DNA from 4 places in the Aminobacter sp. Y103A genome. Region 2 is predicted to be linked to each of the others. Evidence: predicted binding sites of a transcription regulator. Region 2 holds the regulator's gene; each other region holds the start of a gene.
What was found. Region 2 encodes LexA, which represses DNA repair genes until DNA is damaged. Its sites were predicted from a motif close to TGTTCNNNNTGTGTTCNG; they were not measured.
Positions count from the first base shown of each region.

Region 1: a site for LexA is predicted at 2,731-2,748, ahead of Amn_RS25320 (helicase-related protein). Genes of this name have one in related genera too.
Region 3: a site for LexA is predicted at 1,767-1,784, ahead of Amn_RS07995 (PA0069 family radical SAM protein). Genes of this name have one in related genera too.
Region 4: a site for LexA is predicted at 2,590-2,607, ahead of Amn_RS03925 (DNA recombination protein RmuC). Genes of this name have one in related genera too.

Region 1 is NZ_AP017986.1:5,156,343-5,162,239, forward strand. It holds gene Amn_RS25320 (helicase-related protein) at 1-2,615, opposite strand, end outside; gene aqpZ (aquaporin Z) at 3,357-4,046, shown strand; gene Amn_RS25330 (beta-ketoacyl-ACP reductase) at 4,119-4,841, opposite strand; gene Amn_RS25335 (acetyl-CoA C-acetyltransferase) at 4,954-5,897, opposite strand, start outside.
Region 2 is NZ_AP017986.1:2,745,219-2,751,115, reverse strand. It holds gene trpD (anthranilate phosphoribosyltransferase) at 1-190, shown strand, start outside; gene trpC (indole-3-glycerol phosphate synthase TrpC) at 195-1,004, shown strand; gene moaC (cyclic pyranopterin monophosphate synthase MoaC) at 1,006-1,488, shown strand; gene Amn_RS13445 (molybdopterin molybdotransferase MoeA) at 1,489-2,694, shown strand; gene lexA (transcriptional repressor LexA) at 2,800-3,516, shown strand; gene Amn_RS13435 (ComEC/Rec2 family competence protein) at 3,644-5,897, opposite strand, start outside.
Region 3 is NZ_AP017986.1:1,658,680-1,664,576, reverse strand. It holds gene Amn_RS08010 (4-(cytidine 5'-diphospho)-2-C-methyl-D-erythritol kinase) at 1-555, shown strand, start outside; gene moaB (molybdenum cofactor biosynthesis protein B) at 568-1,119, shown strand; gene Amn_RS08000 (glycosyltransferase) at 1,206-1,709, opposite strand; gene Amn_RS07995 (PA0069 family radical SAM protein) at 1,857-3,011, shown strand; gene rnhB (ribonuclease HII) at 3,157-3,807, shown strand; gene Amn_RS07985 (DUF4180 domain-containing protein) at 3,830-4,216, opposite strand; gene Amn_RS07980 (F0F1 ATP synthase subunit B) at 4,382-4,861, opposite strand; gene Amn_RS07975 (F0F1 ATP synthase subunit B) at 4,872-5,471, opposite strand; gene Amn_RS07970 (F0F1 ATP synthase subunit C) at 5,533-5,757, opposite strand; gene Amn_RS07965 (F0F1 ATP synthase subunit A) at 5,822-5,897, opposite strand, start outside.
Region 4 is NZ_AP017986.1:810,356-816,252, reverse strand. It holds gene truA (tRNA pseudouridine(38-40) synthase TruA) at 1-423, opposite strand, end outside; gene Amn_RS03940 (GNAT family N-acetyltransferase) at 447-956, opposite strand; gene fmt (methionyl-tRNA formyltransferase) at 953-1,888, opposite strand; gene def (peptide deformylase) at 2,007-2,537, opposite strand; gene Amn_RS03925 (DNA recombination protein RmuC) at 2,641-3,906, shown strand; gene Amn_RS03920 (GFA family protein) at 3,925-4,329, opposite strand; gene Amn_RS03915 (cation diffusion facilitator family transporter) at 4,372-5,349, opposite strand; gene Amn_RS03910 (hypothetical protein) at 5,504-5,629, shown strand; gene sugE (quaternary ammonium compound efflux SMR transporter SugE) at 5,784-5,897, shown strand, end outside.

The DNA of each region.
Region 1 (5,897 bases), 2.4 Mb from region 2:
TCCGCTTCCTGCGCGGCTTGGGCAAATGCTTCCGTGGAAACCTCGGCGGCCTGGCCGGCAGCGGCAGCTGCCGCTGCGGCCTTGTCGGCCTGCGCCTTGGCCACGGCCTCGCGCATGGCAGCGTCGATCGTCTCGAGCTTGTCCTTGACCTCGGCAGCCGGCTTCGGCTCGGCGCGATAGCCGAGGCCCTTGAGGATTTCTTCCATGTCGTCGCCGGTTGCGCCGAGGATCGACATCATCTGCGGCGTGACGATGAAGGCGCTGCCGTCATAGGCACCGTCAGGACGCGCACCGATGCCCTGCTTCCAGGCAAGCGCCGGGCGGATCAGATCGGCGAGACGTTCGAGAATGTCGACACGCACGGCGCGGCGGCCGAGATTGCGGAATCCGGCAAGCTTGTAGAAGGTCTTGTCGAAAGCCTGATCGATGACAACAGACGTACGGCCGGCGGCCAACGCATGGACGACATCGCCGAAGCCCGGCTTGTCCTTGCCGTCATTCTTGAGCGCCCAGAGCAGCGTCACCAGGCCGGACGGTGCCGGCTTGATCAGCGCCGGTACAAAGACGTGGTAGGCGCCGAAGCGGACGCCGAGACGGCGAAGTGCTGCGCGACCTTCCTGGTCGAGCGACTTCACCTCGTCGGCGATGTCGCGGCGATTGATCAGGCCGAAATTCTCGACCAACTGGAAAGCGATGCCACGGCCAATGCCGGAAAGCTGTTCGCCGGCCTTGAGATCGACCAACGGCTTGAGCAGCGACTCAATCTGGAAATTGACGAAACGGTCGGCGCGCGCCGCGACCTTGTCACGGGCCGGGCCCGTCAGTTGCTCGTCGGCGAGCAGCACGACGCGCGGCTTGAGCGCGTCCTCGCCCTCGACCAGCGTGCCGATCGGCGCGCCGATCCAGCGCAGAACGCCGTCGGAGCCAAGCGCGATATCGCCATTGGGCGACGCCGAGAAACGCTCCGCGCGGGCATCGAATTCTGTGGCGAGCGCCTTCTGTGCTGCCGTGCGCACGGCCTTGGCGTCTTCTCCGCCAGCGCTCTGATCTGCGGTGAAACGGAACCCTTGCAGTTCGCCGACATGGTGGCCCTCGACGAGGACAGTTCCGGACGGGCTTATTTCGGCTTCAAGCATAGTGTTTTCTCTAAGGCGGCGCATGAGGACGGAAGTCCTGCGGTCTACAAAGCGTTTCGTCAACCGCTCATGCAGTGCATCCGACAATCTGTCTTCGATGTTTCGCGTTTTTTCTTGCCAGTGTGCCGGATCGGCAAGCCAGCCAGGGCGGTTTGAGACAAAAGTCCAGGTCCGGATCTGTGCGATCCGGTGGGAGAGCGTGTCGATGTCGCCTTCGGTGGAATCGGCGCGGCGCACCTGTTCGGCCATGTAGTTTTCGTCGACATGACCGTTGCGGGCGAGATCGTCATACATCGACGCAATGAGGTCGGCGTGCTGGGCAGGCGCAATCCTGCGATAGTCGGGCAGCGCGCAGGTCTCCCACAACAGGGCGACACGTTCGCGACCGGTGGCGAGCGAGCGGATGTTTTCGTCACGCGACAGGTGTTCGAGCGCCTGGGCGTCGACCGCAGGCAGCGCCCGCGTCAGGCCCTCGACGGGCGCCACCGTGTCGATCGAGCGCTTGAGCGTGTCGAGGCTTGTGAAGTCGAACGAAGCGGTGCGCCACTGCAGCACCTTGACCGGCTCGAAATCGTGCCCTTCGATCTTCTCGATCAGCTCCTCGTCGAACGGATCAACCTGGCCGGTAACGCCAAAGGTGCCGTCGCGAAGATGACGGCCGGCACGGCCGGCGATCTGGCCAAGCTCGGCGGCGGTCAGCTGGCGATACTGGTAGCCGTCGAACTTGCGGTTCTGGGCAAAGGCAACATGGTCGACATCGAGATTGAGGCCCATGCCGATGGCATCTGTGGCAATCAGGTAGTCGACGTCGCCGGACTGGTAGAGTTCGACCTGGGCGTTGCGGGTGCGTGGGCTGAGCGCGCCGAGCACGACGGCAGCGCCGCCCTGCTGACGGCGGATGAGCTCGGCGATGCCATAGACCTCATCGGCCGAAAAGGCGACGATGGCCGAGCGGCGCGGCAGGCGTGTCAGCTTCTTGGAGCCGGCATAGGCAAGATGCGACAGGCGCGGCCGGGTGACCACCGACACGCCCTTCAAAAGCTTCTGCAGGATGCCGTGCATGGTGGCAGCACCCAGCAGCAGCGTTTCCTGCCTGCCCCGCAGGTGCAGGATGCGGTCGGTGAAGATATGGCCGCGCTCGAGATCGCCGGCGAGCTGTACCTCGTCGATGGCGACGAAGGCGGCATCGGTCTGACGCGGCATCGCCTCGACGGTGCAGACGGAATACTTGGCACCGGCCGGCAGGATCTTCTCCTCGCCGGTCACCAGCGCAACCTTATGGGCACCAACCTTCTCGCAGAGCCGGCCATAGACCTCGCGGGCAAGCAGCCTGAGCGGCAGGCCGATGATGCCGCTTTCATGCGCGACCATGCGCTCGATGGCGAGATGCGTCTTGCCGGTGTTGGTCGGCCCGAGGACCGCTGTCACATCGCGACCCGACAGGATCAGGGGGTCATTCTGCTTGGAGTGAACATTCATTCTAAGGAACCGCCCTCGGCGCCGGGCCCACCCGGCGTTGCGCCGCTTTCACGACGACTGGACACATAGGGATTTGCGAGACGAAGCGAAAGCGGAATGTTCCAGATTTAAGAGTTGGAACGAGTCTGGAACGAATCAGCGACGAATCACTGACTCCGGCAGATTCAGGTTTTGTTCACCCCAACATATAGATTTCGTGCTGGCAAGTCGCACCACATGCAGATTCTCTAAAGTGGCCCGTTTCATGCTTTAGCCCACTGCTGTTAACCTTTGCCGGCCAAGCGCCCGAACGCTCTGGCAAACCCGACGCAAAATAATGATTTTGTTGATGTTTCCTATCTCCGGGTTAACGCTGGAATCGTCGATGAGCGGCATTTCGTTAAGATTTGAACCAAATGCGGAACGAACAGGCGACGAATCACTGATAGGACAAGTTTCCTGATTTGTTCACCGCTAGATGTTGTGTCTTCCCCAACGACTCCACCGATTATCCACCGTGGAGTCACAGGCTTGTCCACAACAGGCTCCCGGGCGCGTTAATCTTTGCGTGCCAAAGCGGCACACCGCTGGTTCGACGAAAATATCTGTGATTGCATTACGTTAAGGGAACCACACCCGTTGAATGCGACAGCGAGGCATGTCTCCATCCGCATGTTGAGTCTGCGCGGCGGGGATTGCCCAGGCGGGGCCTCCGGAAAATGCGGCGCACCACGCAGGCGCACGACATCTGGAGGGAAGATCATGAGCAAACGTCTATTCGCCGAGTTCCTCGGCACATTCTGGCTTGTCTTTGGTGGTTGCGGCAGTGCGGTGCTTGCGGCTGCGTTTCCCGAACTCGGCATCGGCTTTGCCGGCGTAGCCCTGGCATTCGGCCTGACCGTGCTGACCATGGCCTATGCCGTCGGCGGCATCTCGGGCGGCCACTTCAACCCCGCAGTCTCTGTCGGCCTGATGATGGCCGGTCGCTTCGAAGCCAAGAACCTTGTGCCTTATGTCATCGCCCAGCTTGTCGGCGCCATCGTCGCCTCGACGGTGCTCTACCTCATCGTCAGCGGTAAGGCCGACTTTGCCGGTATCGGCGGCTTCGCGACCAACGGCTATGGCGACGCTTCACCCGGCAAATATGGCCTGACCTCGGCATTGATCATCGAGGTCGTTTTGACCTTCATGTTCCTGATGATCATCCTGGGCTCGACCCATGGACGCGTGCCGGCCGGCTTCGCACCGATCGCCATCGGCCTTGCGCTGACGCTTATCCACCTGATCTCGATTCCGGTCACCAACACCTCGGTCAACCCGGCCCGCTCGACCGGACCGGCGCTGTTCGTCGGCGGCATCGCCCTGCAGCAGTTGTGGTTGTTCTGGGTAGCCCCGATCGTCGGCGCGGCGATCGCCGGCATCGTTCACAAGGCGATGTTCGAAAAGGACTGAGCCTCACCGGCCAGACGCGAAAACGGCGCCTTGCGGCGCCGTTTTCTTGTTTCGGGGCAGCAAGCCCGACGGTCAGACGAAATATTGTCCGCCGTTTGCGGACAGGGTCGCGCCCGTGATGAAGCCCGATTGTTCCGATGCCAGGAACACCACGCAGCGCGCGATCTCTTCAGGCTCGCCGAGCCTGCTGACCGGGATCTGGGCGATGATCGATTCCCGCACCTTTTCCGGAACCGCCATCACCATCTCGGTGGCAATGTAGCCGGGACAGATGACATTGACGGTGATGCCGGCGCGGGCGCCTTCCTGGGCCAGCGCCTTGGTGAAGCCGATGTCGCCTGCCTTGGAGGCCGAATAATTGGCCTGGCCGGCCTGGCCCTTCTGGCCGTTGATCGAGGAGATGGTGATGACGCGGCCGAACTTGCGGTCACGCATGCCGCTCCACAGCGGATGGGTCATGTTGAAGGCACCGTTCAGGTTGGTGTCGATGACTTCCTTCCACTGCTCGCGCGTCATCTTGTGGAACATCGAGTCGCGCGTGATGCCGGCGTTGTTGACCAGCACCGAGACGGGGCCGAGGTCAGCCTCGACCTGCTTGATGCCGGCCTCGCAGGCGTCGTAGTCGGCGACCGACCATTTGTAGACCGGAATGCCCGTCTCGGCCTTGAACTTCTGCGCAGCTTCGTCATTGCCGGCGTAGTTGGCCGCAACCGAGTAGCCCGCCTCCTTCAGCGCGATCGAAATAGCAGCACCGATGCCGCGCGATCCTCCGGTAACCAGTGCAACCTTGCTCATGCGTTTCCCCTTTTCTGCTGCTTGATGGACTGCCCTTGCGACAGGCTTTTCCCTTGCGAGAGGCTTTTAGAGACAAAAAGGGCGGCACATCGGCCGCCCTTTTGTTTTCGATTTACATCGCCTCGACACACATCGCGACGCCCATGCCGCCGCCGATGCACAGGGTCGCCAGACCCTTTTTCGCACTGCGCCGGCGCATTTCGTAGACCAGCGTGTTGAAGACGCGGGCGCCGGACGCGCCCACCGGATGGCCGATGGCAATGGCGCCGCCATTGACGTTGACGATCGCCGGATCCCAGCCCATGTCCTTGTTGACCGCGCAGGCCTGTGCGGCGAAAGCCTCGTTGGCTTCGACCAGGTCGAGATCGCCGACCGACCAGCCGGCCTTTTCCAGCGCCTTGCGCGACGCCGGGATCGGGCCGGTGCCCATGATCTGCGGGTCGACGCCGGCGGTCGCCCAGGAAACGATGCGGACCAGCGGGGTGAGGCCGCGGCGTACAGCCTCGGCTTCGGTCATCAGCACGACAGCGGCAGCGCCGTCATTAATGCCGGAGGCATTGCCGGCGGTGACGGAACCTTCCTTGTCGAAGGCAGGCCGCAGCTTGGCAAGCGAATCGAGGGTCGCACCGTGGCGGATGTATTCGTCCTGGTCGACGATGGTGTCGCCCTTCTTGCCCTTGATGGTGACCGGAACGATCTCGTCCTTGAAGCGGCCTGCAACCTGCGCGGCTTCGGCCTTGTTCTGCGAGGCGACGGCGAACTGGTCCTGCTCGTCGCGGGTCAGCTGCCACTGGCGCGCGACGTTCTCGGCGGTGTTGCCCATGTGGTAGCCGTAGAAGGCGTCGGTCAGGCCGTCCTTGATCATCGTGTCGATCATCTTGAAGTCACCCATCTTCACGCCGCCACGCAGGTGCTGGCAGTGCGGCGCCATCGACATCGATTCCTGGCCGCCGGCGACGATGATCTTGGCGTCGCCGGTAGCAATCTGCTGCATGCCGATGGCAATGGTGCGCAGGCCCGAGCCGCACAGCTGGTTGAGGCCCCAGGCGGTCGCCT
Region 2 (5,897 bases):
CCTGCGCGGGGTTCTCGAAGGTGCCAAGGGTGCCTATCGCGACACGGTGCTAATGAATGCCGGTGCCGGCCTAGTCGTTGCCGGCAAGGCTGCAACGATCGGCGAAGGCGTGTCGCTTGCCGCCGAGGCAATCGACAGCGGCCGCGCCAAGGCAGTGCTCGACCGACTGGTCGCCGTTTCGAACGGATAGAGACATGGCCGATATCCTGCGCCGCATCGAAGCCTACAAGCGCGACGAGATCGCCGCAGCGAAGGCGCTGCTGCCGCTCGCCGAGCTCAAGGCGCGCGCCCGCGACGTCACCAAGCCGCGCGGCTTTCTCGCGGCACTCGAAACCAGGCACAGTGAAAGCCGCTTTGGCCTGATCGCCGAGATCAAGAAGGCGAGCCCGTCCAAAGGCCTGATCCGTCCCGACTTCGATCCGCCGGCGCTCGCCAGGGCCTATACCGACGGCGGCGCTGCCTGCCTGTCGGTGCTGACCGACACGCCGTCTTTCCAGGGCGCACCGGAGTTCCTGACCGCCGCGCGCGACGCCTGCGCCTTGCCGGCATTGCGCAAGGACTTCATGTTCGAACCCTACCAGGTGCACGAAGCACGTGCCTGGGGCGCGGACGCGATCCTGATCATCATGGCGAGCCTGAGCGACGACGATGCCAGGCGTATCGAGGATGAGGCGTTCGAAATCGGCATGGACGTGCTCGTCGAGGTCCATGACGAAGAAGAGACAGAACGCGCGCTGAAGCTTCAGTCGCGCCTGCTCGGCATCAACAACCGCAACCTGCGCACATTCGAGGTCAGCCTCGACACGTCGGAGCGCCTCGCGCCGATGGTGCCGGCAGACCGGCTGCTGGTCGGCGAAAGCGGCATCTTCACGCATGCCGATTGCCTGCGTCTGCAGAAATCCGGCATCTCCAGTTTCCTCGTCGGCGAAAGCCTGATGCGGCAGGCCGACGTGACCTCGGCGACGCGTGCGCTGCTCGATGGCGCAGCCCTGGCAAGCGCCTGACATGGCAACCACCCTCACCCATATCGGCGCCACCGGCGAGGCCAACATGGTCGACGTCGGCGACAAGGCCGAGACGACACGCACGGCAATTGCCGAAGGCCATGTCGTCATGCGCCCGGAGACACTGGCGTTGATCCTGTCGGGCAACGACAAGAAGGGTGACGTGCTCGGCACCGCCCGCATCGCCGGCATCATGGCGGCCAAACGCACCCATGAGCTCGTGCCGCTCTGCCATCCCATTCTTTTGACCAAGGTTTCGGTCGAGATCGAGCCAGATGAGGCGCTGCCCGGCCTGCGCGTCACTGCGCTTGCCCGCGTCACCGGCAAGACCGGCGTCGAGATGGAAGCGCTGACGGCTGCCTCGGTCGCCTGCCTTACCATCTACGACATGGCCAAGGCCGCCGATCGCGGCATGGTGATCTCCGGCATCCGGCTGGTCGAGAAGACCGGCGGCAAGTCGGGCGACTACAAGGCTGCCGAATAGATGGCGCTGCTGCCCGTCGCCGACGCCCTGGCGCGCCTGCTCGACGCTGCCGAACCACGCGGCACGGAAACTGTCGGCCTTGCCCAGGCATCAGGCCGCGTGCTGTCGGCTCCATTACACGCCCTGCGCACCCAGCCGCCCTTTGACGCCTCCGCCATGGATGGCTACGCCGTCCAGGCCGCCGACATCGCTTCACTGCCGGCGCAGCTCAAGGTTATCGGCCAGGCACCCGCCGGCAAGCAGTTCACGGGCACCGTCGGACCAGGCGAGTGCGTCCGCATCTTCACCGGCGCACCGGTGCCACAAGGCACTGATACCGTCGTCATTCAGGAGAACGTTCGCGATCTCGGCAATGGCGAGATCGCGGTGCTCGAGCCAACGCTTGCTGGCCGCAACATCCGCGCCAGGGGCCTCGACTTCAAGCAGGGCGACCTCATCCTTGATGCAGGACGTGTGCTCGACCCGGCAGCGCTCTCGCTGATCGCAGCTGCCAATCATCCCAGCGTCGAAGTGCTGCGGGCGCCTCTGGTCGCCATCATCGCCACCGGCGACGAGCTGTTGCCGCCGGGCAGCAATCCCGGGCCCGACCAGATCATCGCCTCCAACGCCTATGGCGTCGCAGCGATCGTTCAGTCGGTTGGCGCGCGCGTACTCGATCTCGGCATCGCCGCCGACCGCACCGAGGCAATCTCCGCACTGGTCGCCAAGGCGCTCGCCGCCGACGCCGATGTGATCGTCACGCTGGGCGGCGCTTCGGTCGGCGACCACGACCTCGTTCACCGTGTCCTGACCGATCTCGGCATGGATCTCAACTTCTGGAAGATCGCGATGCGCCCGGGCAAGCCGCTGATGTTCGGCCGGCTCGGCAACAGCCGCTGCGTCGGCCTGCCGGGCAATCCGGTCGCCAGCCTGATCTGCTCGCAGATTTTCCTGAAACCTCTGCTGGCGAAGCTTGGCGGCCGCCCTTATTCACCCGACATGCGCAACGGCATTCTCGACACGGCAATGGCGGCCAACGACCTGCGCCAGGACTTTGTCCGCGCGAATGCGCGCGAGACCGCTGAGGGTCTCGTCGTCACACCCTACCTGATCCAGGACTCTTCGATGCTGCGCACGCTGGCCGACGCCAACTGCGCCATCGTGCGGGTGCCCTTCGCGCCTGCAGTCGAAGCCGGCAGCGCCTGCCAGGTGATGATGTTGCGCTGAGCAGCACCTTCCACCCTTCACGAAATATCAACAGTTGCGGAACACAACTGGAACAGATAGTGTTTGTTCTGGGTTTGTTTTTCTTCTGATTCCTCGGGGGTGGCGATGCTGACGCGTAAACAACACGAGCTTTTGCTATTCATCCACGAGCGGCTGAAGGAAGCGGGTATTCCGCCGTCCTTCGACGAGATGAAGGAAGCACTCGACCTCGCCTCCAAGTCCGGCATCCATCGCCTGATCACGGCGCTCGAAGAACGCGGCTTCATCAGGCGTCTGCCCAACCGGGCGCGCGCGCTTGAAGTGCTGCGCCTGCCCGATTCGATCGCGCCTGGCCTCAACGCGGCGAAGAAGTTCTCGCCCAGCGTCATCGAGGGTAGCCTCGGCCGCAAACCCGAGCCGTCACGCAGCATGTCGGCCGGCAATGACGACGATGTTGCTTCGGCGGTTGCCATTCCCGTCATGGGACGCATCGCTGCCGGTGTGCCGATCGACGCCATCCAGCACAAGACGCATTCGATTTCGGTGCCGCCAGACATGATCATGGGCGGCGAGCATTACGCGCTCGAGGTCAAGGGCGACTCGATGATCGAGGCCGGCATCTTCGACGGCGACACTGTGGTCATCCGCAGCTCGACCACGGCCAATCCCGGTGAGATCATCGTCGCCCTCGTCGACGACGAAGAAGCGACGCTCAAGCGTTTCCGCCGCAAGGGTGCCTCGATCGCTCTTGAGGCCGCCAATCCTGCCTATGAAACCCGCATCTTCGGACCGGACAGGGTCAAGGTGCAGGGCAAGCTTGTCGGCCTGATCCGCCGCTATTGATTGCCGGGGCTGCGTTTCCGCCACCTCGGCCTGTCCATCCTGCTGCAATCTGTAAGCCGGACTGATCTGCCCTGTTGCTATCGTGCCGTATCTGACGGCTCTGCGACGGCGGGTACAGATTTCGGACTCACCGTGTGGTCGCAGTCGGCGCTTTCGGGTGCGCCGTGGTTGCCCCGGCAGGTGTCTTCGGGGGCATCTCCGCTCGCTTGTAGGGTGGAAGGCCCCTCGCCTCGCGCGAAAATTGGCGCTGCGCATGCCACGGGCGGTACGGTTCCGCCACGGCGTGGCGTATCTCGACCGCCCGATCTACGCCAGCCGCCGCGGCTGTGATGAATATCGACGCACTGCCAAGGCGCGCCAGCTCGCGCTTGGTGAGCACGGCCACGCCGGGGCAGACGTCGCTTGCCGTGGCATCGTCGACGACGATGAGATCCGCGTTGTCGCAGGCTCGTGCAGCGGCGCTCGCATTCGCCGCATGGACGATCCGTGCCCCCTCCGGTTGTTGAACCGTGCACAGCCCGCTGTCACAGACGAAGGCGTCCGCGCCGACGGCGTTTAGCTCTCCAGATACTGGTTTGCCGGGTATCGTACCGGCGACATCTGCCTCGGCTGTTGGCTGTGAGCCGGTCTCGCTGGGCAAACGGACAGTCCCGTTCGTTGCATTCGCGGCCGAACGGGCCGGGGTGACGAGAGTTTCCGACGCCAGCGCGCGCAGCCAGTTGTCGACGGTGAACTGGTTCGGCCGGACGCGATTGACGGCCAGCTTGCCATCGTCGACCGGGACGCCGACGAGGCGGCCATCTTCCGAAACGAGAACGTTGGGCGTTTCCGTTTCCACGACCGTCAGCAGCCCAAGGGCCGCGAATGGCAGTGCGGCGGCGCGCAGCCAGGTCGTTGCCGTCGACGCGATGACGAGTGCTGCAGTGAGCAACAATACCGCATGTGACGAGACAAGGCCGACCGCATCGACCGGCGAGCGCTCGGAGAACCAGGTGGCGATGCCAATCATTGCCTTCAGGCCGAAGCCCATCGTGTCGAGGAAAGGGCCGTCGAGTCCAAGCGGCATGAAGATGCCAGCCATGACGGCAAAGGGCATGACCAGGACAGACACAAACGGGCTGACTGCCAGATTGGCGAACAGGCTGAGGGGCGAGACACGTTGGAAATGCCATGCGCCAAAAGCGCTGGTCGCGAGCCCGGCAATCACCGACGTCGCGGCGAGACCTATCGCAACTGTCGCAAGCCAGCGCAAGATTTTGGACGGCAGCGATCTCTGACCGACCGGCAGCGCCTGCTCCTCCCGCCGGTCCGACCACCAGGCATATGCGCCAACGAGGGCTGCCGTTGCGGCGAACGACATCTGGAAGCTCGGCCCGACGACTTCGTGGGGCGAGATCATGATCACGACGACGGCCGAGATCGCCAGGTTGCGCATGGTGAGTGCTGCGCGGTCGAGCAGCACGGCCGTCAGCATCACCGCCAGCATGATGAAGCTGCGTTGCGCCGCGACCTCGGCGCCTGAAATGAACAGATAGCCACCGGTGGCGAGCAGTGCCGCGCCTGCCGCGTACTTCTTGACCGGCCGGTGCGAGGTGAAGCCGGGAAAGGCGGCGAAGCCTAGCCGCATCAAAAGCATGACCGTGCCTGCGACCATCGCCATGTGCAGACCCGAGATCGAGATGATGTGGTAGAGCCCGGTACGCCGCAGCGCCTCATTGACATCCTCGGGAATGCCGCCGCTCACGCCGACGACCAGGGCAGCCGCGATTTCGCCCTCCGGACCGCCAATGCGGTCGCGAATACGCTGGGCAATCTTCTGGCGCACATTCTCGATCGACGCGAATGCACGATCACTGGCCGACAGCGGCTGGGTGGTTGCAGCAAACTCCGGGCCTTTCATGAAAAAGCCGCTGGCGCCGATGCCGTCGAAATAGCTTTCGAAGGAAAAATCATAGCTGCCCGGCCGCACAGGCCCGGACGGCGGCATCAGCCTGACATAACCCGTCACCTCGGACCCCGCCATGACGCCCTCAGGAAGCTTGCGGGCAACGAGCCGCACCCGATCGGGCGTATAACGCAAGACCGGGCGCGCGGTCGCCAGAACGTCGAGCGTCAGCCGCACCCTGCCCTTGTCCAGATTGTCGATTTCGACGACGCGCCCGGTGATGGCAGTCGAGATCTCGGCGCCCAGCATCTTCGTTGCCATGCGTTCCGTCTCGAACTTTGCACCCGCCATGCCGAGCATTGAGGCGGCGAGTGCGGCCAGCGCGTAGTGAACAGGCCGCCGTCCGCGCGTTAGGAAGGCGAGGACGGCCGGTGTCGCTGACACAATGACGAGCGGCGCGAGATCCGGCTCATTCGGAAGCGCGAAATACACCAGG
Region 3 (5,897 bases), 1.1 Mb from region 2:
TCGGGCATCGGCGGCGGTTCGAGCGACGCGGCTGCCGCGTTGCGCGCCCTGAGCCGCCTTTGGCGCCTGCCGGCCGATGCCGCAACCCTTGCCCGCCTCGCCTTGCCGCTTGGCGCCGACCTGCCGATGTGCCTGGCAGGGCATCCGCTGATCGCCCGCGGCATCGGCGAGCAGCTCGCCCCGGTCAGGCATTTTCCTTCGCTGCCGATGGTGCTGGTCAATCCCGGCATCGCGGTGGCGACACCGAGCGTCTTCCGGGCGCTGGCCTCACGTGAAAATCCCCCTCTCGCGCCGCTCGACAGCGCCGATACCGTGCTTGACTGGCTGACAACCAGCCGCAACGACCTCGAGCCTGCAGCAATGTCGATCGAACCCTCGATTGTCGCGGTGCTGAGCACCCTTCACAATTCGGGTGCCGCCTTCGCCCGCATGTCGGGATCGGGTGCCACCTGTTTCGGCATCTTCGACAGCAACGCTGCCGCCGCGCACGCGGCGACGGCGATCTCCGCAGAGCGCCCCGGCTGGTTCAGCGCCGCCACAACGACCCGGACCTAGGAGCCCAACATAATGGCCAGCGAGCCCCGCCCCTTCGTTCCCGTCCGCATCGCGGTGCTGACCGTCTCCGACACCCGCACGCTGGCCGATGACAAGTCAGGCCAGACGCTAGCCGACCGCATCACCGAAGCCGGGCACGTGCTCAAGGCGCGCGACATCGTCACCGACGACAAGGACAAGATTCGCGACCGCGTCACCGCCTGGTCGCTCGATGCCGAAATCGACGTGATCATCACCACCGGCGGTACCGGCTTCACCGGCCGCGACGTCACGCCGGACGCGCTGGAGCCGATCTTCGAAAAGCGCATGGACGGCTTCTCGGAGGTGTTCCACCGCATTTCCTACGACAAGATCGGCACGTCGACGATCCAGTCGCGTGCCACCGGTGGCGTGCTCAACGCCACCTTCGTCTTCGTGCTGCCGGGGTCGCCAGGGGCGTGCCGCGACGCCTGGGACGGCATTCTCAAGGCGCAGCTCGATTACCGCCACATGCCGTGCAATTTCGTCGAGATCATGCCGCGGCTCGACGAGCACCTCAGGCGTGGCGGCACCAAGTCAGCCTGAAGCCAGGGCGTCTTTCGCAATTTCCGACGAAATCTCGCTGCTGGAATTGCCCTAGCTCGAATGAACAACCTTCATAGCTTCGACACCTAGCGCGGCGCGACGACGATTTCGGCATCCAGCGTCTTCATGGCAAGTCCGCGCGCGATGCCTTCGGCGTCCGCCCCGTTGCGACCCAGAATAGCTGCCTGCTTCCTGGTGATGACCAGCCCCTGCTCCAGAGCGCGCGGCCGCGACGTCACCCGTTCCCAGAACGGACGGTTGCTCGCCCGCGACCGGGTGAAGCGCGCCGCCATGGTCAGCCGGCTCATGTGGCGAACAGCATCCTCGGTCCAGCCTTCGGCCAGCCGCGCGCCCGGCTCGAGCAGCAGCAGCCAGTCGCTCCTTGCCTGCGCGATGCCCGCCTGGATGCCGCCCTTGGCGAGATAGGCGCAGCCGGCATGTTCGGCGACATAATGGGTCTGGTCGGTGGAGCCGAGGTCACAGACGATCACCTCGCGCACGACACCCTCGACGGCGCCGCCGACCAGCGCCGCCAGCGTGCGGGCCAGCCCCTCCTCGTCGTCCCTGGTCTCGATCAGAACGCTCAGCATATCCAGCCGCATATCGGAAAGCCGGCCGAAGCGCCAGCCTCGCGGCCCGGAGAACAAAGTTCTTGCTTTGTTCTCTTTTCCAAAATAGGAATAGTTTCATGCCGAACGAATCGACGGGCGGCCTCTTTCCCTCGGGGAGATAGCGAAATGGAACCCATCGCACGGGCCGATATTGCCGCTTTCAAGGGTGGTGGGGCCGGAATGGCCAATGCCATGATCGAGGAAAGCGGCCTGCGCATCAACCATGAGCGCCGACGCGGCCGCGGTGCCGGCGTCAACCCGTCGGGGCGCTACGAGCCGGTCAGCCGCCATGTCTTCGACGACGGCTGGAGCACAATCGAGGAGCTGCCGCCGTTCAAGACCGAGGTCCAGGTCGAGAAGCCGCGCACCATCATCACCCGCAACGAGTCGCCCGACATCTCATTCGACCGCTCGATCAATCCCTATCGTGGTTGCGAGCATGGTTGCGTCTACTGTTTCGCCCGCCCCACCCACAGCTATATGGGCCTGTCGGCCGGGCTCGATTTCGAATCCAAGCTGTTTGCCAAGCCGGATGCGGCGCGGCTGCTCGACCGCGAACTGTCGAAGGACGGTTACCAGCCGCGCACCATCGCCATCGGCACCAACACCGATCCCTATCAGCCGATCGAGAAGCACTGGCGCATCATGCGCGAGGTGCTCGAGGTGCTGGAGGCGCGCAACCATCCTGTCGGCATCGTCACCAAGTCGGCAATGGTCACACGCGACATCGATATCCTCAGCCGCATGGCCGAAAAAGGCCTGGCCAAGGTGGCGCTGTCGGTGACGACGCTCGACCGCATGCTGGCGCGCACGATGGAGCCTCGGGCCGCGACGCCGACGAAGCGGCTCGAAGCTATCCGCCAGCTCTCCGATGCAGGCATTCCGGTCTCGGTGATGGTCGCGCCGATCATCCCAGGCCTCACCGACCAGGAGATCGAGCGCATTCTCGATTCGGCCATGGCCGCAGGTGCCACCAGCGCCGGCTACGTCATCCTGCGCCTGCCGCTGGAAGTCAGCCCGATCTTCAAGGACTGGCTGCTGCGCCATTATCCCGACAGCTATCGCCACGTGCTGTCGTTGATCCGCTCGATGCGCGACGGCAAGGACTACGATTCGGAATGGGGCAAGCGCATGAAGGGCAAGGGGCCCTATGCCTGGCAGATCGGCCGCCGCTTCGAGATCGCGGCACAGCGCCTGGGCCTCAATTCGGTGCGCACCCCGCTCCGGACCGACCTTTTCGAAGCCGGCCCCAAGGATCAGCTGCAATTGACGCTGCTTTGAAAACTCTGGCGGCGCCACCGTCCCAGAAAAGAAATTCCGTCCGGCCGTTCCCCGTGGCCAGCTGACGGTGCCTTCCCGAGCCGCCGCCCTAATCGGCCGGGAAGGTCTTGCGGAGGATCGGGGCCGATGCGAGCATCGCCGCACCATGGCTCGCCCGCGCTCCGATTCTCCGCCCCTCTTCGAATTCATCGACAAGCCCGACTTCGCCTTCGAAACGAAAGCGATATCGGGTGGCCTGTGGCCATGCGCGGGCCTCGACGAAGCCGGACGCGGCCCCCTCGCCGGCCCGGTTGTCGCTGCCGCCGTGGTGCTCGACCCCGGCAACATTCCATCGGGGTTGGACGATTCCAAGCGCCTTACAGCCGCCCAGCGCGACGCGCTGTTCGACGAGGTGCTGTGCAAGGCCCTTGGCGTCGCCGTGGCGTCGGTTTCGGCCGACAGCATCGACCGCAGCGATATCCGCAAGGCGAGCCTGGAAGCGATGCGCCGGGCGCTTGCCGGCCTGCCGGTGGCGGCGAAGTCGGCACTGGCCGACGGCCGCGACGTGCCGCCCGGCCTCGCCTGCACCTGCCGCGCCCTTGTCAAGGGCGACCAGCGCTCGCAATCCATCGCCGCCGCCTCGATCGTCGCCAAGGTGACGCGCGACCGCATGATGTCTGTCTGCGGCTCGAACGACAACCGCTACGGTTTCGAAGTCCATATGGGCTACGCCACCGCGCGCCACAGGGCGGCGATCATCAAGCACGGCGCATCGCTTCGGCTGCACCGCATTTCCTTTGCCCCGTTCAGGGACTAACCACGGCAGAAACGCCTGGCGCCTAACCCTGCCCACTCTGAAGCGGCGACGTCCCGAGCCTGACGTCAAGTTCGGCAAGATCCGCAACGAACCAGATCGACTTGCCCTTGTTGGTCTCGCGCACGAAGTCACGCAGCGCACCGCTTGCTTCCAGCGCCTGCGTGATGTCGCCGACGATCGCGCAGCCCAGGCCGTAATTCACAAACTTCTGAAACACCTCGCCAGCAATGCCGGTGCTGAGCTTGAGAAAATCCGGGGCAAGCCTTTCCACGGGGATGGCGAGGACTTCGGCCTCGTTCGACCACGCCTCGCTGATAAAGTCATTGGCGTCGCTGGGCGCGCGCAGCAACGAGCCGCTCCGGCTGAAAAGAAGCACGCGGGATTTGCCGAATTCGACGATCTGGGTCATGTGACCCGGCTAGCAGCGGCCGCGGCAAGGTGCAAGCCGCACCGGAGCAGCTCCTGCCAAACGAAAGACAGTCGCCCTTGGCTGTCCTGAAAACAAAAAAGCCGCCGGAAATTCCAGCGGCTTTTTCAAATCTGCCCGGCTGCCTGACTTAACTGGCGGCTCGACTTAGTTGAGCTTGGCCTTCAATTCCTGAACCGAGCCCTTGAACAGGTCGGCATTGGTCTTGGCGTCGGCCTTGCCGGCGAAGATCTGGCGAGCTGCCTCGACCGCGAGGTCGACAGCATTGGCGCGAACTTCGTTGACGGCGTCGCGTTCGGCCTGGCCAATCTTGAGCTCGGCAAGTGCGGTCCGGCGAGCAACGTACTCTTCGGTCTTCTTATGCGCTTCTTCGGCGAGAAGGCCAGCTTCGCGCTTGGCCAGATCGACGATGTCGGCGGCCTCCTTCTCGGCTTCCTTGCGCTTGCGCTGGTACTCGGCGAGCAGCTGCTGGGCTTCTTCACGAAGCTTGCGTGCGTCTTCGAGTTCGGCGCGGATGCGTTCGGCGCGCTCGTCGAGCGACTTCGAAAGCATGCCCGGCACCTTCAGGTACAGGACGACACCGACGAAGATGACGAGAGCGACTGTGGCCCAGAATGTTGCGTCCATGGCCCCTCTCCTACTTGCTCGCTGCCTTGACGGCGGCGGCGATGTCAGCCTTGTCGACCTTGCCTGCGCCCAGTGCCTGGACGATCGCGGCAGCGGTGTCCTCGGCGATGGTGCCCACTTCCTTCATGGCATTGGCCTTGATGGTAGCGATGCGTGCTTCCGCAGCGGTCAGCTTCTGGTCGAGCCCGGCTTCGACTTCCTTGCGCTTGGCTTCGGCTTCCGCCTTGGCCTCGTCGCGTGCTTCCTGGCCGATGGCGTTTGCCCTGGCCTTGGCCTCGGCAAGCTCCTGCTCGTATGCGGCAACCGCCGCATCCGCCTCGGACTTCATCCGGGCAGCCTGGTCGAGATCCCCGGCGATGCGATCGCGGCGCACCTCGAGGATGCCGCCGACACGCGGCAGCACGACATTCTTCAGGAAGAGATAGAACAGGCCGAAGGTGATCGCGAGCCAGAGCAGCTGCGACGGATAGTTCGACGTATCGAAAGGCGGAAACAACCCACCACCGCCATGCTCCGCACCCGTTTCGGTGTGCGCAGTGGTGGCATCGGTAGAATGAGCTTCCCCGGCCGCAGGTGCGACTTCCTCGGCGTAACCCGGCGTGACAAACATCTCTATCCCCTGTCATCCCACCGGCCGCAACACGCGGCCGGTCAACTCGCTTACGCGGCTCTTATGCGAAGAGCAGGAGCAGAGCGACGAGGAGCGAGAAGATGCCCAGAGCTTCGGTAACGGCGAAGCCGAAGATCAGGCGGCCGAACTGGCCGTCAGCTGCCGACGGGTTGCGCAGGGCGCCCGACAGGTAGTTACCGAAAATGGTGCCCAGGCCGATGCCTGCGCCGCCCATGCCGAGACAAGCGATGCCTGCGCCGATTGCCTTTGCTGCTTCAACTTCCATTGTCCAACTCCTTGTGGATCGAAATTTAGTTGCGGTATCCAAGACGGCGGCAGCCGCCGTCGAATTAGTGGCCCGGGTGCAGGGCGTCGTTGAGGTACATGCAGGTCAGCACCGCAAACACATAGGCCTGCAGGAACGCG
Region 4 (5,897 bases), 1.9 Mb from region 2:
CTCGTGGTCGAGGCGCTTGGGCACCCACCAGACCTTGCCACGCTCGAGCGCTGCCGGCGCGCGTCGGTTGAGAATACGGTAGATATAGTGCCGCCCGGTGGCGGAGAAGCGGGCATCGAACTCGTCAGGCACTTGCCGGGCGGCGATGATGGCGACGGTTTCGCCGGCCATCTGCAGATGCGCGTTGACGGCGTCGCGCACCTTGTCGTCGGCCCAGGCCTTGGTCAGGTCGGCATGAGCGACCTGAGCCGTGGCATGCACGCCCGCATCGGTGCGGCCGGCGCCGCGCAGCGAGATTTCGTCGCCCGAGAACTTCAGGATCGCCTGCTCGATCGCCGCCTGCACGGTGTGCAGGCCAGCCTGCCGCTGCCACCCGGCATAGGCGCGACCATCATATTCCAGATCAAGGCGATAGCGCGGCATGTGCAGTCAAAGCTCCGGCCGCTTTACGCGGCAAGAGCAGTACCGAAGGCCGAGGCATAGACCAGCTTGCCCGTCTCGGGCGCCTCGCCCCAGGCCAGGGCCTGCAGCGCGTCGCACTGGTAGTCGCTCTCGAACCCTGCTGCACGCTCGTGGCTGTAGCCGAAGCGGCCATAATAGGCCGGATCGCCAAGCACCACGGCGATCGTCTCGCCGGCATCCTTGAGCCGGATGTGGGCTTCGCGGACCAGCGCGCCACCGATGCCGGTGCCGTGGAAATCGGGCTCGACCGCCAGCGGGGCGAGCGCCACCGCCGGAACCGTCTTGCCGCCGTTCTGGATGTAAAGCCTGGAAAACAGGATGTGGCCAACCACATCGCCATCCTCTTCAGCCACCAGTTCGACGACCGCATCGCCTTCGGCAACCAGCGCATCGACGAGACCAGCCTCGGCCTGCTGCCCGAAGGCGTGTTCTTCTACGAGGCGGATCGCCTCGCGGTCGCGGGGCGTAGCTGCCCTAATCGACATCATGCTCATGACAACTTCATTCCTTTTTCGATCTTGGCACCGCGCAGGAATTCATCCGCGGTGACGGGTTTTCCTCCCGCCCTTTGTACCTCGACCAACCTCACGGCAGCGTCGCCGCAGGCAATCTCCAACCGGTCGTCGAGAACCGTTCCCGGCTCTCCTTGTCCAGCGGCGCGTTGCGAGCGCAGTATTTTCAAGCGCTCGGTTCGTCCGCCGATTTCGATTTCGCACCATGCGCCGGGGAATGGCGATAGGCCGCGGATATTGTTGTCGACCGCCGTCGCCGGCAAGGTCCAATCGATCCGCGTCTCCGCTTTATCGATTTTTTTGGCGTAGGTCACGCCTTCCGATGGCTGCGGCACCGTTTCCAGCTTGCCCGCTTCGAGCTCTGCGAGAGCGTCCACCATCAGCAAAGCGCCTGCCGCCATCAGGCGATCGTGCAGCTCACCGGCCGTCATGTCGGGTCCAATCGCGACTTTTTCAAGTCGAGCCACCGGTCCGGTGTCCAATCCCTCTTCCATCCGCATGACCATCATGCCGGTTTCCGCATCGCCCGCCATGATGGCGCGCTGGATCGGAGCCGCCCCGCGCCAGCGCGGCAGCAGCGAGGCATGGCCGTTGTAGCAGCCAAGCCGCGTGCCCTGAAGAATGGCCTTGGGTAGCAGCAAACCGTATGCAACGACCACTGCGACGTCGGCCTTAAGCTGGGCAAAGGCCGCCTGTTCGGCCTCCCCCTTCAGCGACAGCGGCGTGCGCACCTCGATGCCCAGCCGCTCGGCCTCGCGCTGCACCGGCGACGGCGTCAGCTCCAGCCCGCGGCGCCCTGCGGCGCGCGGCGGCTGCGAATAGACGGCAACGACCTCGTGGCCGGCTTCTGATATCGCACGCAGCGTCGGCACGGAAAAATCCGGCGTGCCCATGAAGATGACGCGAAGGCTCATTCTGTTCCGGCTATCCCGCACAGCCCCGGACGGCGCCGGCCGACCGTTCAGGCCATCGCTTCAAACGGGTTTACGAGCTTCAGGTCAAGCCCGTCGAAGTCTCCGGTCGGCCAGGCTCTCACCCCACCATGCGGCTCGGCGGACGGTCCTTGGCAAGCTTCTTGAACTTCTTCATCACCATGTCGCGCTTGAGCTTGGAGATGTAGTCGATGAACAGCACGCCATCGAGATGGTCGATCTCGTGCTGCAGGCAGGTGGCCAGCAGACCGTCGGCCTCGACTTCCTGCTCCTTGGCGTTCTCGTCGAGATATTTGACCCGCACCTTGGCCGGGCGCTCGACCTCGGCGTAATAGTCCGGGATCGAGAGGCAGCCTTCCTCATAGATCGAGCGATCGTCGCTACGCGAGACGATCTCGGGATTGATGACCGTCATCGGCGCCGGCTCTTCGCCTTCCTTGGCAAGGTCGATCACCAGCATGCGCAGCGGCTCGCCGACCTGGATGGCGGCAAGGCCGATGCCCGGCGCGTCATACATGGTGTCGAGCATGTCGCGCGCGAACTTGCGGGTGGCGTCGTCGATGCGCTCGACCGGCTTGGAAACCAGGCGCAGGAGCGGATCGGGCAGGATGATGAGCGGCTTGATGGTCATGCGCATCAACTAGGATGTCAGGCGAAAACCGTCAACAGGGCTCGATCCAGGATGTTCCCGTTTTGATCTGAACCTTTTGTGCGAATCGGCTATGGTGCGCGCCATGAACGAGCTTTCCAGCATCCTGTCCGCCCCCATCGCCCAGCTTGGCGCCTCCGTGCTCACGCTCGGGCAGGCGCTGCTGTTTGCAGCCGTGCTGTTCGTCGCACTTGTCGTCGTCCTGATGGTGGCGCTGTGGCGCTCGGCCAAGGCGCGCGCGGTTGCAGCCGCCGAGGCCGCCGACCACGCCCGCGATGCCGAGGCCCGCATGGCGGGTATCCTGCAGGCGCAGGCGGAGATGCAGGGCCGGCTCGGCACGGTGGCCGAAATCTTCGGCTCGCGCCAGGCGGAGCTGACCCAATCGCTGAGCCAACGTCTCGACGCCATGACCGGCCGCCTTGGCCAGACAATGACCGAGCAGACCAAATCGACGCATGAGAGCCTGGCCAAGCTGCAGGAGCGGCTGGCGGTCATCGATACCGCACAAGGCAACATCCAGTCGCTTGCCGGCCAGGTGGTGCAACTGCAGGCGATCCTCTCCAACAAGCAGACGCGCGGCGCCTTCGGCCAGTCGCGCATGGAGACGATCGTCGCCGACGGCCTGCCGCTCGGCGCCTACGAATTCCAGGCGACGCTGTCGAACAACAACCGGCCGGACTGTCTTGTCAGGATGCCGAACGGCGCGCCGTCACTTGTCATCGACGCCAAGTTTCCGCTCGAGGCGTGGAACGCCATTCGCGCGGCAGCCGATACCGAAGGCGCGGTTGAAGCGCAGAAATATGCCGCCCAGGCCTTCCGGCGCGATCTCGAAGTCCACATCAAGGCGATCGCCGACAAGTACCTGATCTCGGGCGAGACCCAGGACACCGCCTTCATGTTCGTGCCCTCGGAATCGATCTTCGCCGAAATCCACGAGAACTTCGAATCGCTGGTGCAGCGTGCCCACCGCGCCCGCGTCGTCATCGTGTCGCCGTCACTGCTGATGCTGTCGATCCAGGTCATCCAGGCGATCCTCAAGGACGCCCGCATGCGCGAACAAGCGCACCTGATCCAGGGCGAGGTCATCCGCCTGATGGAAGATGTCGGCCGCCTCGACGAACGCGTGCGTAAACTCAAGACGCATTTCGATCAGTCGAGCAAGGACATCGACGACATCCTCGTATCGTCGTCCAAGGTCACCAAACGCGGCGAAAAGATCGAGGCGCTGGAATTCGGCACGGGCCATGCCGGCGAGGCGGAAGTTACGGCCAAGCCCCAGCCTCCGGGCGCCCGGGCTGCCGATTCCAAGACTGGGCAGCTCAGGCTGCGCGTCGTCGAGGAAAGCGACTAGCGCAGCAAAGCACTGCCCTCAGGACTGTTTCTCCACCGTCTCCATGCCGTCGAACTCCGGCAGCCAGTGCAACGCCGATCGGTGCCAGACCTGTTTGCGGGGCACCAGTTGCTCGCGCTGGTCCGAAGTTCCGGTCCTCAACCCATAGACCTTGGGTCCGTCACCGACCGAAGTGGCGAACAGGTGCGAGCCACATTCGGGGCAGAAGCCCTGCGCGCGTTTGTTGCCGCTGTCGCCTGTCTTGACGTAAATCTTCGGCGCTCCCGAAAACGCGATCTTGTCCTCCGGCACCGGAACGGTGACGCGAAAGGCCGTTCCGGTCAGTTTCTGGCAATCGGTGCAATGGCAGATCGCCGTCTTCTCCGGGTCGACTTCGGCCTTGTAGGTAATGGCGCCACAATGGCACCCGCCTTCGATCTTCACTTCGAACTCCTCCTGTCCTGCAGTGCGTGATTCCCGGGCACACTAGCCGCCTTCGGGCATCGGCGTCCCTGCCTTCGGGTTCACGATCCGGTCATGACGCAGCTTCCATCGCTGCGACGTCTGCGGCTTGACGAACACCGACGTCACCTCGGGAACTTCGGCCTTGAGCTTCGCCTCCAGTCTTTCGACGCAGGCTTCGATCTTCGCCGCCGAGATGTGGTCGACGAAGTCGAGGCTGAGCCCGGTAACCACCTGCTCCGGCCCCAGATGCACTGTCAGCACGCCATTAGCTTGCTCGACGGCGGGATCGGCCTGGGCGATCGCCAGTATCGCCGCCTGCACGTCCGCCGAAGCCGGCTCGCCCATCAGCAAACCCTTGCTCTCACGCGCCAGGAACACCGCCGTGGCGCCAAGGATCAGGCTGATGCCGATCGAGGCGGCACCGTCGAGCCAGGGCTGCTCGAAATAATGCGCGGCAAAGATGCCGGCAAAGGCAATGACCAGGCCCAGCAAGGCGGCACTGTCTTCAAACAGCACCGTGTAGACGCTCGGGTCCTTGCTCCGTCGCACCGCCTGGATGTAGCCGAAACTGCCCTTGCTGCGGCGGAGTTCTCTGAGCGCAACCAACCACGAGCCGCCCTCGAACACCATGCAGGCGCCAAGCACCACATAGTTGACGAGCGGATTCTCGATCGGCGCGGGGTGGAGAATGTGGACGATGCCTTCATAGAAGGCCACGCCGGCACCAAGCGCGAAGACCAGCAGGGCAACGATGAAGCTCCAGAAATAGAGCTCGCGGCCATGGCCGAGCGGGTGAGTGAGATCAGGCGGCCGGGCGGCGCGATGCAGCCCGTAGAGCAGCAAAAGTCCATTGCCGGTGTCGACGAGCGAATGCACGCCTTCCGACAGCATCGCCGAACTGCCGGTGAAGGCAGCGGCGACGAACTTGGTGACGGCAATCAGCAGATTGCCGGCAATAGCCGCAAAGATCACTAGCCTGGAGCCGGAGTGTCCTGCCATCGGTCCCTCACCGCAGCGACTTTAGCGAGCGTGAGGTCCCGCTCAAGTCATTTTCGCGGCCTTGGCGTCCGGCGCTCCCGGCGCTCAAGACCCCTCTTGCAAGCCGGACAACTTCGCGTTTCACTCCACTTCTCAGCAGCGGGAGAAACGAATCATGGCCAAGGGTGCGATGAAAGCCGGGAAAGAAGCCCGGAAACCCAAGAAAGACGCCAAGAAGCCAGCACCTGCGCCGGCTTTCAAGGCGCCTCCGGTGCAAGCGACCAAGCTTAAGGACAAGTAGTCCTCACGGGCACGACGCAGACCCCGCCCGGCTGTCGCGGCCGGGCGCGGGTTGAACTTCTCTCGCGAAAGTCCTATCTGAGCGGGCGCAGGGACGGCCCTGCGCTTCCCCTAAAAACCGGCCGGGACGACCCGCCATCCCATTGGAGCGTTCCATGGCTTGGACTTATCTGTTTTTCGCGGGAATTTTCGAAATCGGCTGGGCCATCGGCCTGAAATACACCGAAGGCTTTACCAAACCGATGCCGACGGTGCTCACTATCGCCTCG